Regions from separate parts of the Mesorhizobium sp. WSM4832 genome, predicted to be linked through region 3. Evidence: riboswitches for the same ligand, from Rfam matches in the RefSeq annotation. Region 3 holds a riboswitch; each other region holds the start of a gene.
What was found. A riboswitch is a leader RNA that binds a small molecule or an ion and turns the genes downstream of it on or off. The one in region 3 is predicted to bind cobalamin.
Positions count from the first base shown of each region.

Region 1: it holds a riboswitch for cobalamin, as region 3 does, so the genes downstream of both, metE (5-methyltetrahydropteroyltriglutamate--homocysteine S-methyltransferase) here and AC0L2L_RS20480 (CbtB domain-containing protein) in region 3, are expected to answer to the same signal.
Region 2: it holds a riboswitch for cobalamin, as region 3 does, so the genes downstream of both, AC0L2L_RS08235 (DUF1636 family protein) here and AC0L2L_RS20480 (CbtB domain-containing protein) in region 3, are expected to answer to the same signal.

Region 1 covers NZ_JBVVQH010000035.1:26,946-31,999, forward strand. The annotation lists gene AC0L2L_RS32220 (prolyl oligopeptidase family serine peptidase) at 1-1,016, shown strand, start outside; partial or broken gene AC0L2L_RS32225 (cytochrome P450) at 1,896-2,099, shown strand; cobalamin riboswitch at 2,389-2,588, shown strand; gene metE (5-methyltetrahydropteroyltriglutamate--homocysteine S-methyltransferase) at 2,702-5,032, shown strand.
Region 2 covers NZ_JBVVQH010000004.1:252,216-257,269, forward strand. The annotation lists gene AC0L2L_RS08215 (NADH-quinone oxidoreductase subunit C) at 1-85, opposite strand, end outside; gene AC0L2L_RS08220 (NuoB/complex I 20 kDa subunit family protein) at 90-671, opposite strand; gene AC0L2L_RS08225 (NADH-quinone oxidoreductase subunit A) at 662-1,027, opposite strand; gene AC0L2L_RS08230 (winged helix-turn-helix domain-containing protein) at 1,362-2,561, shown strand; cobalamin riboswitch at 2,589-2,793, shown strand; gene AC0L2L_RS08235 (DUF1636 family protein) at 2,835-3,260, shown strand; gene cobW (cobalamin biosynthesis protein CobW) at 3,263-4,315, shown strand; gene cobN (cobaltochelatase subunit CobN) at 4,333-5,054, shown strand, end outside.
Region 3 covers NZ_JBVVQH010000014.1:143,481-148,534, forward strand. The annotation lists gene AC0L2L_RS20460 (VOC family protein) at 1-134, opposite strand, end outside; gene AC0L2L_RS20465 (TetR/AcrR family transcriptional regulator) at 236-868, shown strand; gene AC0L2L_RS20470 (hypothetical protein) at 920-1,423, opposite strand; gene AC0L2L_RS20475 (CbtA family protein) at 1,583-2,323, opposite strand; gene AC0L2L_RS20480 (CbtB domain-containing protein) at 2,428-2,637, opposite strand; adenosylcobalamin (AdoCbl) riboswitch at 2,638-2,781, opposite strand; gene AC0L2L_RS20485 (histidine phosphatase family protein) at 2,865-3,434, shown strand; gene AC0L2L_RS20490 (PilZ domain-containing protein) at 3,598-3,870, shown strand; gene AC0L2L_RS20495 (methyltransferase family protein) at 3,874-4,341, opposite strand; gene AC0L2L_RS20500 (ArsR/SmtB family transcription factor) at 4,782-5,054, shown strand, end outside.

The sequences.
Region 1 (5,054 bases), on a different contig from region 3:
GGGCCGTTGGGCTCTGGTCACTCGATGCGGCAGTTCACGAGACCAATGGAGAGGTCGTCGTTTCGGCTCAGGACCCGATCACGCCGCGGCAGCTTTTCCTATTCGATCTCAATGCCGCGCCGCCGATCGGTGCTCCAGTGATCCTGAAGCGCAACCCGGAGACTTTCGACGCATCCGGACTGGTGGTCACGCGCCACGAGGCAGTCTCGATCGATCAGGAGATGATCCCCTATACGCAGGTTGGTCCGGCGAACGGGAACGGAGATGCCCCGGTTCACCTTTCCGCCTATGGCGGGTTCGGCATATCGCTCCTGCCCTGCTACTACTCCTCGCTCGGCAAGCTGTGGCTCGAGCGCGGCGGCACGTGTGTGGTGGCGAACATCCGCGGCGGCGGCGAGTTCGGCACCTGCTGGCACGATGCCGGGCGCAGGGAGGGCAAGCGTCTCGCCCATGACGATTTCGCCGCCGTTGCCGCCGATCTCGTGCGAAGGGGCATCACGCTGCCGAGGCGGATTGCCGCCGAGGGCGGCTCAAATGGCGGCCTGCTGATCGCCAACATGCTTACCCGCTATCCTGAGCACTTCGGCGCGCTGTTCTGCATGGTTCCACTTATCGACATGCGCCGCTACACCAAACTCCTGGCGGGCGCGAGCTGGATCGACGAATATGGCGATCCCGACAAGGCTGACGATTGGGCTTTCCTGAAGGAAATCTCGGCCTATCACACTGCCACGCCGGGACAGCCCTATCCGCCTATTCTGCTCGCCACCATGAGACGCGACGACCGCGTCCACCCGGGCCATGCGCGTAAGATGGCCGCCAAACTGCAAGCTCTTGGCTATCCCGCTTACTTCTACGAGGCCAGCGCCGGCGGGCACAGCTACGGCAAGGACAATCGCGAGCAAGCCGCACTCATCAGTCTTGGCACCAATTTCCTTCGCAGCGCGATCGGGTGGCATGCCGATGGCTTCAATAAAGGACCGGGCGCTCGACAAGGGCGAACTTCGGATGACTGAGTACAGGTCGAGGACTGCGACAAAGGTGCAAATCATGCGAGTACAGTTTGCACAAATGCGCGCTAGCGCTTTGTCGATCTCAATCAATCGACGGGGCTATTCACACCACAGTGTAAAATTCTGAAGAGCAAGGAAAAATATCATGGCAACAAAGCGGATGAATGTGGCGCGGGGAGTAGCAGCGGCCGTCGTCCTGATGCTGCTGGCACAGCAGGCAATCGCGATTCCAAAAGCCCCCTGCGCGTCTTACCCTCCCCCTCCACCTCCCCCTTATTGCTCGCGCCCGTCTACGACACCGATCTGCGAGCCAAGCTCTGGGCAGTTCCGCCTGAGCGCCTCGGGGGCATATTCGGGCTACGTTAATACCGTGCCTATCCCGCTTACTTCTATGGGATCAGCGCAGGCGGGCACAGCTACGGCAAGGACAATCCCGAGCTCGCCACATTCATCGCCTTGGGCGACGATTTCCTTGCCAGCGCGATCGGCTGGCACGCCGATAGCGTTCATTAACGACCCACAGCTCGACAAGGCGAACTTCGAAGAAGCGAGTCCGGGTCTTTAATCCGTGAGAGTGCTGCAAACAATGCGCGCAATATTTGCGAAGAATGCGCCAGTTCTCTGAGAGAGCTATCAGCACAGCAGAACTATTCACAGCGAAGTCTAACGATGAAGGAAACAACATTATCGCAACAAACCAATGAACGTATCGCGGGGAGTCACAGCGGGCGTCGTCCTGTTGCTGGTAGGCAGCAAGCCGTTGCGGTAGACCTTCCGGAACGACCCGCGGGAGGGTGCCTCGATTGAATCCGCCGTGGCAGATCCGCCTGCGGGCGTGCGGGCGATCACTAAAGATCGGGCTACGTCAACGCGTGCCCGGCAGGTTCACCGGGGTGGCTGGTCGCGCGCGCGGGTGGCGAGCACGACCGGTTACGCACGATCGTGGGGCCTTCAAGAACCGCAGGGTGAAGCTGCTCGCGCAGCAGTGTCGAGGCGATCGCTGCGCAGTTGGTCGAGACGCTGGCGGCCCAGCCCCAGCCCGCCGACCTTCGGCGCCACCTCTCCTTCCCGCTTCCGCTCATCGTCTTCGGGGGCCGGTGAGCGAATGCGCGAGCACGCTGAGCGAGCCGAGCGGGAACACGCTATTGGAATTCCCGGCGGACCGTGACGACCTGGCCCGACTTGACACTTTGAGCCCGGGGACCTCGATCTGATCCGGCGTCGCCGATGGGGATAAGGACCTCTCCGAGCCTGCGCCGATGAGAAACCGCATCGTATGCGGCTTTGGGCGAAAGAGACCGATCAGCGCATGGGCGTAATTCGCATAATCACATAAACATCTCGTTATATGTATTGACAGGGAGCGAAGCTGCTGTGATTGTGCGCGTGTCATGGTTCTCCGCGCGGCACTGCCGTAGCGGAGCTAAGAGGGAAGCCGGTGGGATGCCGGCGCTGCCCCCGCAACTGTTAGCGGCGAGCCAAGCCCATTGATGTCACTGAGGCGAACGGCCTCGGGAAGACGGGCAGAGGCTTTGACCCGCGAGCCAGGAGACCTGCCACGACGAACAACGTCCACGGGCGGGGTGTCTGGTGGTCGCGCTAGCTCGGCTTTGTGCCGCCTACTCGCGCGTTCCTTGTCCCCGCCCCAACCATCGGGGTATGGCATGACTGTCTCTCAACGAATTCCTGTGGCAACGCTCGGCGTGCCTCGCATCGGTCGACGGCGGGAACTGAAATTCGCGCTTGAAAGCTACTGGTCCGGAAAATCTCCCGCTGCCGACCTGCTCGCGACGGCGAAGACGCTACGCGCCGTTAGCTGGAGGGAGCAGCACGATCGCAGCGTGTCGAAAATCCCGTCCAACGATTTCTCGCTTTATGACCATGTGCTCGACACAGTCGCCATGGTTGGCGCGGTGCCGGCACGATACGCCTGGACTGACGGCGAGGTCCCACTCGATATCTATTTCGCCATGGCGCGCGGCAATCAAGGTCGGGAGGTGGATTGTGGACATGCCGGTGACGAGCATGTGGCCAATGGGCATGGCCTTGCCGCGATGGAAATGACCAAATGGTTCGACACCAACTATCACTACATTGTGCCGGAACTCACGGACGATCAGAGCTTTGCCCTCTCGTCGGCGAAACCGGTCGTTCATTTCCTCGAGGCCAAGGCGCTCGGCATCCATACTCGCCCGGTCCTGCTTGGACCGGTTACCTTTCTCAAGTTGGCGAAGTCACCTGAGGAAGGTTTCAACCCTATCGCGCTCCTGCCACGGCTGCTGCCCGTCTATGAGGAGCTCCTGCAGAGGCTGACGCTCGCGGGAGCCGATTGGGTGCAGATCGATGAGCCGGCGCTCGTGCTCGATCTGATTCCCAACGAACGGGATGCGCTCCAATTAGCCTACTCCCGGCTGTCGAAAGCAGCACCCGAGTTGAAGATCATGGTCGCTACCTATTTCGGATCGCTGGGAGACAATCTCGAGACCGCAATTTCTCTGCCCGTGGCGGGACTGCACGTCGATCTCGTGCGCGCTCCAGAGCAGTTGGAGACGGTCGGCCGCCTCGCGCAGAAAGAACTTGTGCTCTCGCTCGGACTGATCGACGGCCGCAATGTCTGGCGAGCGAACCTGCCTGCCATATTTGACCGCATCAAGCCGATCGTCGCCGGCTGGCCGCTGGAGCGCGTGGAGATCGCCCCGTCCTGCTCGATGCTGCATGTGCCGATCGACCTGGACATGGAAACGGCCCTCGATGCCGATGTGAAGTCGTGGCTGGCCTTCGCGGCGCAAAAGACCGGCGAGCTGGTCGTGCTCGCCCGTGCCCTGGCCGAAGGCCAGGACGCGGTCGCCGCCGAACTGGAGGCATCAGCTGAGGCTGCTGCCGTTCGCTCGACATCCGCGAAGGTGCATGATCCGCTCGTCGAAGGCCGGGTCGCCAGCATCAAGGTCGGCATGACGCGCCGCAAGAGCGCATTCGCCGTGCGCTCCAAGCTTCAGGCCGACACATTTGGCTTGCCTTCCTTCCCCACCACGACCATCGGCTCCTTCCCGCAAACAGCCGAGGTTCGCAAGGCGCGGGCAGCTCATGCCAAAGGCGAGCTGAGTTACGTCGACTACGAGGCGTTCCTGCAGAAAGAGATAAAAGCCGCCATTCGATGGCAAGAAGAGATCGGACTCGATGTGCTGGTCCACGGCGAATTCGAGCGCAACGATATGGTGCAGTATTTCGCCGAGCAGCTCTGCGGCTTCGCCTTCACACAACACGGATGGGTGCAGAGCTATGGCTCACGCTTTGTGCGACCCCCGATCATCATTGGCGATGTGTCGCGACGAAATCCGATGACACTACACTGGTGGCGATATGCCCAGTCGCTGACGCTAAAGCCGGTGAAGGGCATGCTTACCGGCCCGGTGACGATCCTCAACTGGTCCTTCGTCCGAGACGACCTTCCGCGCTCAGCCGTCTGCCGCCAGGTCGCGCTTGCCATTCGCGATGAAGTGAGCGACCTCGAAAAGGCCGGCGCCAGGATGATCCAGATCGACGAAGCCGCACTGCGCGAGGGCTTGCCGCTTCGTGAGGCCGACTGGGAGACCTATCTCGACTGGGCCGTCGAATGTTTCAGGCTGGCTTCAACGGCCGTCGGCGATGCGACCCAGATCCACACCCATATGTGCTACTCCGAGTTCGGTGACATCGTGGACGCGATTGCCGCAATGGATGCCGACGTGATCTCCATTGAAACCTCGCGCTCGCAGATGGAACTGCTCGATACGCTTCGAACCTTCAAGTATCCGAACGACATCGGTCCTGGCGTCTATGACATTCACTCGCCGCGGGTCCCGGAGGTGGGCGAGATTTCCAACCTCATTATGCTTGCGCGCGATCGATTGTTGGATGGCCAACTATGGGTGAATCCCGACTGCGGTCTCAAAACGCGCAGATGGGAGGAGGTCCGCCCTGCCCTGGTGAACATGGTGGCTGCGGCACGCGCAATTCGCGAAAAAGCGCAGACGGCGTAGGGCTCGGTGTCACTCGCGTGAG
Region 2 (5,054 bases), on a different contig from region 3:
CGCCATAGGCAAGCACGGCTTCGCCGATGCGGCCGGAGAGCTTCTCGCCGAGATAGGTGGAGAGTTCGTTCAACGCCTGGGTCATCGGCTCACCGTTCGATCGTGCCGGTGCGGCGGATCTTCTTCTGCAGAAGGAGAATGCCGTAGAGCAGCGCTTCGGCGCTCGGCGGGCAGCCGGGCACATAGATGTCGACCGGCACGACGCGGTCGCAGCCGCGCACCACCGAATAGGAATAGTGGTAGTAGCCGCCGCCATTGGCGCACGAGCCCATCGAGATGACGTAGCGCGGCTCGGGCATCTGGTCGTAGACCTTGCGCAGCGCCGGCGCCATCTTGTTGGTCAGCGTGCCGGCCACGATCATGATGTCGGACTGGCGCGGGGACGCGCGCGGCGCGACGCCGAAACGCTCCGAGTCGTAACGCGGCATCGAGGTGTGGATCATCTCGACCGCGCAGCAGGCAAGGCCGAAGGTCATGAACATCAGCGAGCCGCTGCGCGCCCAGGTGATGAGCGCTTCGGTCGAGGTGACAAGGAAACCCTTGTCGGCCAGTTCATTGTTGATTTCAAGGAAGAAGGGATCGTCCTGCCCCACCGGCCTGCCGGTGTTGGGGTCGATGATGCCCTTGGGCTTCGGCGCGACGAGGGTGCCTGAACTATCGTTCAATCCCATTCCAGCGCTCCTTTTTTCCATTCATAGGCAAAGCCGATGGTCAGCACCGCCAGGAACACCATCATTGACCAGAAGCCAAGCATGCCGAGCTTGGAGAAGGACACCGCCCATGGAAACAGGAAGGCGACCTCGAGATCGAAGATGATGAACAGGATCGACACCAGATAGAAGCGGATGTCGAATTTCATGCGGGCGTCGTCGAACGAGTTGAACCCGCATTCGTAAGCGGAAAGCTTTTCCGGGTCGGGATTGCGGTAGGCCACCAGGAAGGGGGCGACGATAAGCGCCAGACCAACGACCATCGCCACGGCGATGAACAGGACGATGGGCAGATAGGAACTCAGGAGTGCGCTCATGCGGCGACTTTCCTTCGGCGGGGCAGTTCACTTTGATTACAGCAACGAACTCTAATGCGGAAGCGTGACAGTTTAACCGCTGAACCGTTTTAGGGGGCCTATGCTGCAACGCGGCGAGGGTTAGCGCAGCGGTTTCGGTGACGCAAGTCAAACCTTGTTCAAAATCCGGCCTTGGACGCCATATCGGAAGAAACTGGTCTCATCCGCTCCTGTTTGATTCCCTTCATTTTTTACTCCACTTTTCTCTCCTGACACATCTCCCGCCATTTGCCTGCTAGCATCGCCGGAATCACCGGCTGAAAAGCCAACAAATGATCGGGGCAAAGGCACCTTGATGAAGGAGAAAATCTCGCTCGCCATGGCCAGGCGCATCGCGCTCGGCGCCCAGGGGTTTAACGACCCCCGGCCCGGTGGAGTTCCGGATCGCCGCCACCTTGCGCGCGTGCTTTCGCGAACCGGTCTATTGCAGATCGACTCCGTAAGCGCCGTGGTGCGCGCTCATTATATGCCGCTCTATTCGCGCCTCGGCCCCTACCCGCTTGCGCTGCTCGATAACGCCGCGGTCACGCGCAAGCGCACCGTCTTTGAATATTGGGCGCATGAGGCGTCTTTCCTGCCCGTCGGGACCTATCCCCTGATGCGCTGGCGCATGCAGCGCGCCGAGCAGGGCGACGAGATGTATCTCGGTCTCGCGAAATGGGGTCGTGAACGCAAGGAGATGATCGACGAGATCTATGCGCAGGTCGCCGAACGCGGGCCGATCGCCGCCTCCGATATCGAAGGCCATAAGGGCAATGGCGGCTGGTGGGGCTGGAGCGAGGCCAAGCACGCCTTTGAATGGCTGTTTTGGGCCGGCCGCATCACCACCGCCCACCGGCGCGGCTTCGAACGCTATTACGACCTGCCCGAGCGCGTTTTGCCGCAGGCGGTGCTCGATCTGCCCGTGCCATCGGTCGAGGACGCGCATCGCGAATTGCTGCGCATTTCCGCCCGCGCCCATGGCATCGCGACTTATGGCGACCTGCGCGACTATTTCCGCTTGGCGCCCGGCGATACGAAGGACCGCATCGAGGAATTGGTCGAAACGGGCGAATTGCTGCCGGTGCGCGTCGAAGGTTGGGACAAGACCGCCTATCTCCACAAGGACGCGCGCATCCCGCGCCGTATCGAGGCACGCGCCCTGCTCGCGCCCTTCGATCCGGTCGTCTTCGAACGCACCCGAACGGAGAAACTCTTCGACTTCCGCTATCGCATAGAGATCTACACGCCGGCCGCAAAGCGCCAGTATGGCTACTATGTGCTGCCGTTCCTGCTCGGCGACCGGATCGTCGCGCGCGTCGATCTCAGGGCCGATCGGCCGGCGAGCGTGCTGCGCGTCCATGCCGCCTATGCCGAGGGCGGCGCGCCGCCTGAGACAGCCGCCCAGCTCTTCGACGAGTTGAAGCAGATGCAGGCATGGCTCGGCCTGGAGGCGATCGAAGTCACGCCGGCCGGCGACCTTGGTCCAGCGCTGGCCGACATCGAGATGTCGTAGCCGCGTTGACAGGCACCCAGCCGTAAGCCTAAATCCGCAGCAGACGGTCTTCTCCCGGCAAAGGGAGGAGCCAAGAGGGAATGCGGTGCGGGCAAGAATGCCCAAATCCGCGGCTGTCCCCGCAACTGTAAGCGACGAGCCTCGGCCGAAAACCACTGGGATGTTCCCGGGAAGGCGGCATTCAAGGCGACGACTCGCGAGCCAGGAGACCTGCCGTCTGAGACTTAAAGTATCCGAATGCCCGGCGGGTTTTCCGGGCAAGGAGCCCTGGTTTTGGACAGCAACGGCAGTTTTCCGGCAAACAATGCGGATATTTCAACCGAGCCCGACCCGCTGGCCGGCGTGACCGTCATCGTCTGCTCGTCATGCCGCGACGAGACCGGCTCGGACGCGCACCCGCGCGCCGGTGCCCTGCTGGCCGAAGGCACGCGCCGCGCCGCCTCGGGCGAAAACATCCGCATCCGCACGGTAGAATGCCTCGGCAATTGCAAGCGCCGCCTGAGCGCGGCGCTTCTGCGCGACGGCTGCTGGAGCTATGTCTTCGGCGATCTGGAGGCGACCAGCGGCCCAGACCTCGTCGCCGGCGCAAAACTCTTCGCCACCTCGACCGATGGCCTCATCCCGTGGCGCGGCCGGCCTGAATCCCTCAAGCGCGGCCTCGTTGCCCGTATCCCTCCCCTCGACCTGCTGAAGGACTGACCATGACCGCGCCAGATTCGTCCGCCAACCTCTCCCGTGTTCCCTGTACCGTCGTCACCGGCTTCCTCGGCGCCGGCAAGACGACGCTGATCCGTAACCTGCTCGAAAACGCCAAGGGCAAGCGGCTAGCCATCATCGTCAACGAGTTCGGCGACGTCGGCATCGACGGCGAGATCCTGAAAAGCTGCGGCGTCGACGCCTGCCCGGAGGAAAACATCGTCGAGCTTGCCAATGGCTGCATCTGCTGCACGGTCGCCGACGACTTCGTACCGGCGCTCGACCAGATCCTGTCGCGCACGCCGAGGGTCGACCACATCCTGATCGAGACCTCGGGTCTGGCCCTGCCGAAGCCGCTCGTCCAGGCCTTCCAGTGGCCGACGGTGAAGAGCCGCGTCACGGTCGACGGTGTCATCGCCGTGGTCGACGGCCCGGCGCTGGCCGACGGCCGCGTCGCCTCCGACATGGATGCGCTGCAGGCCCAGCGCGCCGCGGACGGCTCGCTCGACCATGACGATCCGGTCGAGGAGGTGTTCGAGGACCAGATCGCCTGCGCCGACCTGATCATCCTGTCGAAGAGCGACCTGATGGACGCGGCGGGCTCGGCTCGCGCCAACGCCGTCATCGGTAAGCATGTGGCGCGCGCGGTCAAGGTCGTGCCGACCACCCAGGGAAAGGTCGATCCATCCGTGCTGCTCGGCCTCGGGCTCGCCGTCGAGGACGACATCGAGAACCGCAAGACCCACCATGACAACGAGCTCGACCACGAGCATGACGATTTCGATTCCTTCGTCATCGACATCCCGTCGATCTCGAACCCGGACGAACTGGCAAAGCGCGTCGCCACCGCGGCCGAGCAGGAAAACGTGTTGCGCGTCAAAGGTTTCGTCGAAGTCGGCGGCAAGCCGATGCGGCTTCTGCTGCAGGCCGTCGGCCCCCGCGTCAACCACTATTACGACCGCGCCTGGGCGGCTGAGGACGACCGCCGCTCGCGGCTCGTCGTCATCGGCCTCAAGGGGCTGAACCGCCCCGCGATCGAACGTATCCTTGCAGGCTGAGGCCAACACGAACAACGATGCATATCCTCACCACGACATCCGCTTCGCTCGACGATCTCGCCGAGCCGATCGATCTCAGGCAGACGCCTGCGGATATCGTGGCGCTGTCCTTCACCGACAGCGACCTCGCCGGACTGGCCGCCGCCTGGAAAGCCGACGCCGGACGACTGCCCTCGATGCGGCTCGCAGCACTGCGTGATCTCCGCCATCCGATGTCGGTCGACCTGTGGATCGACAGCGTCGCCCGCCACGCCAGGGTCATCCTGGTCCGCATCCTCGGTGGTTATGACTGGTGGCGCTATGGCTGCGACCAGCTGGCGGCGGTGGCGCGCGAGCGCGGCATCGAGCTCGCGCTGTTGCCCGGCGAAAGCCATGACGAGGACCACCGCCTGATTGAAGCTTCGACGCTGCCGCGCGCCGAGTTGGACGCCTTGCTCGGCTATTTCCGCGAAGGCGGCCCGGCCAATATGAGCGCGCTGGTGCAAAGATTGGCGAGGCTGGCGGGGTCGGATGCGGCCGTGGCCGCGCCGGTCGGTGTGCCGAAAGCCGGGTTTTATGAGCCGGGGTTGGGCGTCGTGGAAAAACCAGTCCTATCGAGCGTTGGCGATCCTTCGCCCCCCCCTCTGTCCTGCCGGACATCTCCCCCGCAAGGGGGGAGATCGGCCGGCACCGGGCCTGGCGCTTTTTCTTCATCTGCAGGAAAAGAGCCATCTGCAACATCCGCGATTGGCGAAACCGT
Region 3 (5,054 bases):
GATTCGGAGAACATGATCGAGCTGGCCTGATCATTCGAGAATTGCGGGTTGAGCGTGCCCCCGACCGCGAGATAAAACTTGGTCGCTGCTTGCAGATTGCTCACCGGCAGATTGAGGAAGAGCATTTGAGTCATCGGTTTGAATCCTCCAGTTCGTTGACCGGTACTAGTCAGTCTAGTACTCTGGACAGCTATCACGCGGGAACGGTACCGTCTAGTACTGATCGAGAGGCGCTATGAAAATTGATGTTGAGACCAGATCGGCTCGCAAGGATCGGGAAATCATCGAGGCGGCGACGGCCGCGTTCATCGCCAAGGGTTATGATGGGACCAGCATGGAGGAGATCGCCACCAGGGCATGCGCTTCCAAGCAGACGGTCTACAAGCATTTCACGGACAAGGAGACGCTTTTCAGCGAAGTCGTGGAGTCCACCGCGTCTCAGGCCAACGACGTTGTCGAGTCCGTGACGGCGCTGCTTTCCGAGGCGAAATTCCTGGAAGGCGGCCTGCAGCAGCTTGCCCGGCGATTGACCACGACGCTGATGAACGACGAGTTGCTGAAGCTGCGGCGTCTGATTATCGCCAACGCCGATCGGATGCCGCAGCTTGGCCGCAGTTGGTACGATAAAGGTTTTGAGCGCATGCTTGCCTCGGTGGCGGCGTGCTTTCAAAAGCTCACCAGCCGAGGCCTGTTGCAGACCGATGATCCCCGTTTGGCGGCCAGCCATTTGTTTGGAATGCTGCTTTGGATCCCGATGAACGAAGCCATGTTCACCGGAAGCAACCCGCGCTCGAAAGCCGACCTTGAGCGGCACGCCGATGCCTCGGTCGAAGCGTTCCTTGCCGCCTATGGTGTGCGCTCGAAGTAGGCGCGCTGCTTGGCGCTCTGCGGAGCACAACGAGCCGCGCTACGTCGCCTGTTATCTTAAGGAGATCAGTCGGCCTGAGTCAGTCAAGCCGCGTGCGCGTCTCGCGCCGAAGATCGACCATGCGGCGGCGATGAGCGCCGCTATCGTTGCAAGCAGCACGGCGAGGCTCGGCAGGTGGAAAAACATGTCCCGCCATCTGGGCTCGACGACCGCGCCGGTGCTGAAACTCTCGCCGCTGAACTGGCACAGGATCCAGGACGCGCCGCTGCGCACCATGTCTGCATCGATGTCGGAGATCAGGGCCTTCGCGTCACGCGCAGCCGAGGGCATCGTCGCCATATGGGTGAGCAGCGCCTTGGCGGCGGCCAGATAGGCATGGCTGCATTCGTTGAACGGGCTCTCTTCGTCGCCAAGGCTCCCCGGCATCAGGCCCCACAGGCAGTAGGTGAATTGCAGGTTGCCGTGATTGTAGAGCCGCCTGAACGTCGGGTCGGTCACGGTCTGGCGCTGGGCCAGGTCCAGGATATCGCCGCGGTAGCGTGCAATGACAGCCATCTGGCCATGCGTGAGACTGGGGATCTGGACGCCGGGGGGAGGCGGGGCGGAGGATCCGCTATGCGCTTGCGCCGGTGCCGCCAGTAAGACCGGCAGTGCAGCCGCCAAAAGGAAGCTAGCCGCCAGGGCGAGGAACCGTGGCAGCCAACGCATCGGAGTTCAAGCGTAGCGGCGTGCCGGGCCGCGCTGATCGCGCACCGCGACCACGCGCTCGACAACCGCGCCGAAGCCCAGTCCGACAACGGTCCACAGCACGAGTTGGATGCCGAGCGAAGCGACGCGGAACTGCCACAGCACACTCGCCGAGAAGTTTTCCGGCACTTCGTTGATGTCGGGAAGTGCTGCTTTCACCAGCGCGAAGACCACGAGGAAGGCGAGCCCTGCTGCGATCGAGGCGTTCCAGGCGCCGAGCCTATTCCACAGCCGCTGCGCCAAACCCACTGCCGCCACCATCGCCGCGATCGAGATCACGATCATGATGAAGAACAGCTCGGTGCGGTAGCCGATCGTTTCAGGATTGCCGACCGCCGGCGGGTTCGCCGGATATTTGAGGCTGGGAACCACGATCACGGCAAGGAAGCCTAGCAGCGCCAGCAGCGCCGAGGTGCCGCGTGGGCCGAGCGAGCCCAAGCGGCCGTAAGCGTAAGCGAAGACCAGCGAGAACAGCCCGCCGAGCGCGGCGCCATAGACCAGCACGCCGGTTGCCAGGCCAATGCCGGCCTGCACGGCGCGGCTGACCATCTCGGGCTCCGGCGCCTCGCCGGCCGCCTGGGCCTGCTGTTCCTCGTAGGCGATTGCCTTGTCGACCTGCGGCTCGCCATAGACGCGGGCGAAGGCGAATGCCAGAATCCCCGCAACCAGCCCGACAAGCATGCCGCGCAGCAAAAGTTTTCCGACCATGTCAGAATCCCTTCAAGCAATCCCAGGAAAACAGCGTAGCGGTTTTCCGTCCGGAATTGCGTTAGACCAGAATCGAAAGCGAGTTCAACTTTCGCTGAACCGCCTTAGTGGCAGGGAAAGCCGAGCAGGTGGCGGCCGTCATGCACGAATTCGTGCACATACATGCCGCGGATCAGCGACGTCGCGCCTTCTTCCGCACCGATGAAATAGATCGCCAGCATCAGCAGCAGCCCACCGAAGATGGCCCAGGGCAGAAGCTCGCGAACCGGAATCGGCACCGGACCGTAGGTGGTGGCGAAGGTGGTGTCGGACATTTTGACCTCCCGTGGGATACTGCGTCCCGTTGATCGAACAATGCTGCGGGATAAGGCCTGACTTTCGGCTGGTGCCGATCACAGTGGCGCGACCGTGCCGGACTCGCACCGGCTTCCAATCCCGTATCGCGCTAAAACACTTGTCAGCACTTCGTTCGCCTGTCAACGAATTGTAATGGCCGGCACGGCTTCGTGGGGCTTAATTTCACTGTGCCACGGAGTTTTTCATGCTCGCCCGCCTGACGATGATCGCAAGCAGGGCGACGCTGGCCGCGCGCAAGGGCCGGTTTCCGGGCGACGAGGCGCTGGAGCCGCGGGCCCTCGGCCGCGCCGCCTCGCTGGCCGCTTCGCTGCGCCGCGCCGACCGCGTCTGGACAAGTCCGGCGCTTGCCGCGCGCCAGACGGCCGAGGCGCTTGGCCTTGACGCGACGGTCGAGCCGCTGCTTGCCGAGCAGGATTTCGCGCGTTGGGCCGGCAAGAGCTTCGAGGAGGTGCAGGCCGAGGACCCGGAAGGCATGGCGGCCTGGCTTTCCGATCCGGACGCGGCACCCCATGGCGGCGAATCGCTTGCCGCCGTCGCCCGGCGCGGCGCCGCGCTGGTGGACCGCCTGGCCGGCGAGAGCGGCCACACCATCGCGGTGACGCATGCCGTGCCGATCCGTGCCGCCATGGTGCATGTGCTGGGCGCGCCGCTGTCCTCGGTCTGGAAGGTCGACATCGAGCCGCTGTCGATCACCGAGTTCCGTAGCGACGGCCGCCGCTGGGTGCTGCATGCGAGCGGCGTCGTCGCTGGCTGAACACTCAAGCGTGACAGATCCGTCGGATGACCTGCCAAGCTTCGGCACGGTCCGCCGGGGATATCAGGCTCGTCGTTTCAGAGACCGCTAACGGAACGGAAACGCCTTGTTGCTACGATGCTCTTCCGTGGCGAGGAGAACCCCGCCCGAGGAGCCGCCGGATATGGCCGATTATCCCGAAACCGAGCGCCGTCTTCATGCGCGTGAATTCGTGCTCAAGGACGCCACGATCATTGCCGGTGGCGTCAGGATCGGCTGCTCGGTCAGGAATCAGCACCACCATGGCGCGGAATTGCGCGTCGCTGCCGATGTGGACATCCCGGAGCGCTTCCTGCTCGAGGTTCCAGCCGACGATACGACTTATCGTGCCTTGGTGCGGTGGCGGCGCAACGACCGCATCGGCGTGGCGCTCTACAGCAATGAGCTGAAGGACTGACGCTCAGAGATAGCGTCGCACGCTCGCTTTGTAGGCCCTGTAGGGTTCGCCGAACTTACGCTCCAGATAGGCTTCCTCGCGCAGCACCACGCCATAATGCAGGACGGGGAAGCTCACGATGACGGCCACGACGGCCCACCAGCTGTCGAAGAGGAGCCCGATCCCGAGCAGCAGCCCCATCAGGCCGACATAGAGCGGATTGCGGGTGAAGCCGAACGGGCCGCCGGTGATGATCGCGGTGGCTGGCAGCGTCGGGTTCACATTGGTGCCGCCGCGCAACATCACGGAGCGTCCCCAGGCAATGATCGCAATCGCAAGTGCCGCCAGCGCTATGCCCAGCACGATGGTGAGTGGCCGGCCTCCGATCCTAAGCGGCCAGATGTAGCGTAGCGCCAGCATTATGATCAGCACCACGAGAAAGAGCAGCGGCGGGAACACCGCGACGCCCGGATTGTCAGCTTTGTCGTCCATTTCGCCGGCCTCGACCAAGCGCCGCCGACGGTATTATGCACGGACGCGCTCGGTGCAGCAATTCGTGAGTTGATCCAGCCTGAAACGGTGTGCAACCGCGCGCCTATTTGGAACGCAACCGCGGCGCGCGTTCAGTGCCGTTGATCAACAGGGATTTCGTGCATGAGCAGGGCAGCCGTCTGGGTGGCCCTGATCGCCATCGCTCTGGTGGGCCACTACCTGTTGCGGGCCAATGGCATGATCCGGTTCTGAGACAGCGGCGGCGCGCGGCGCCGTTCACTGGGTCAGCAGCGGCTCGCTCCGCGGCACGGCTGGCCAGCGCGCCCAGCAGGTTGCCGATGGTCAGGTCGGAGGGGTTCCATCGGCACGACATTTTTCCGATTGTCGGAAGGGGGCATGTCGGCTATTCCTCATTTCAACATTTCAAGGATTGTTGAAACGTGGACGAACGTCAGGCCCTGATCGCCTTTGGCGCGCTGTCGCAGGACACACGCCTGCGCCTGCTGCGCCTGCTGGTCGTTGCCGGACAGGAAGGCATTGCCGCCGGCTCGCTCGCCGAACAAGTCGAAGTCTCGCCCTCCAATGTCAGCTTCCATCTCAAGGAACTGGAGCGCGCCGGCCTCATAACTGCGAGGCGTGATGCCCGCTCGATCGTCTACAGCGCCGAATACGACGCGCTGTCCGGGCTGATCCGGTTCCTGATGGAGGATTGC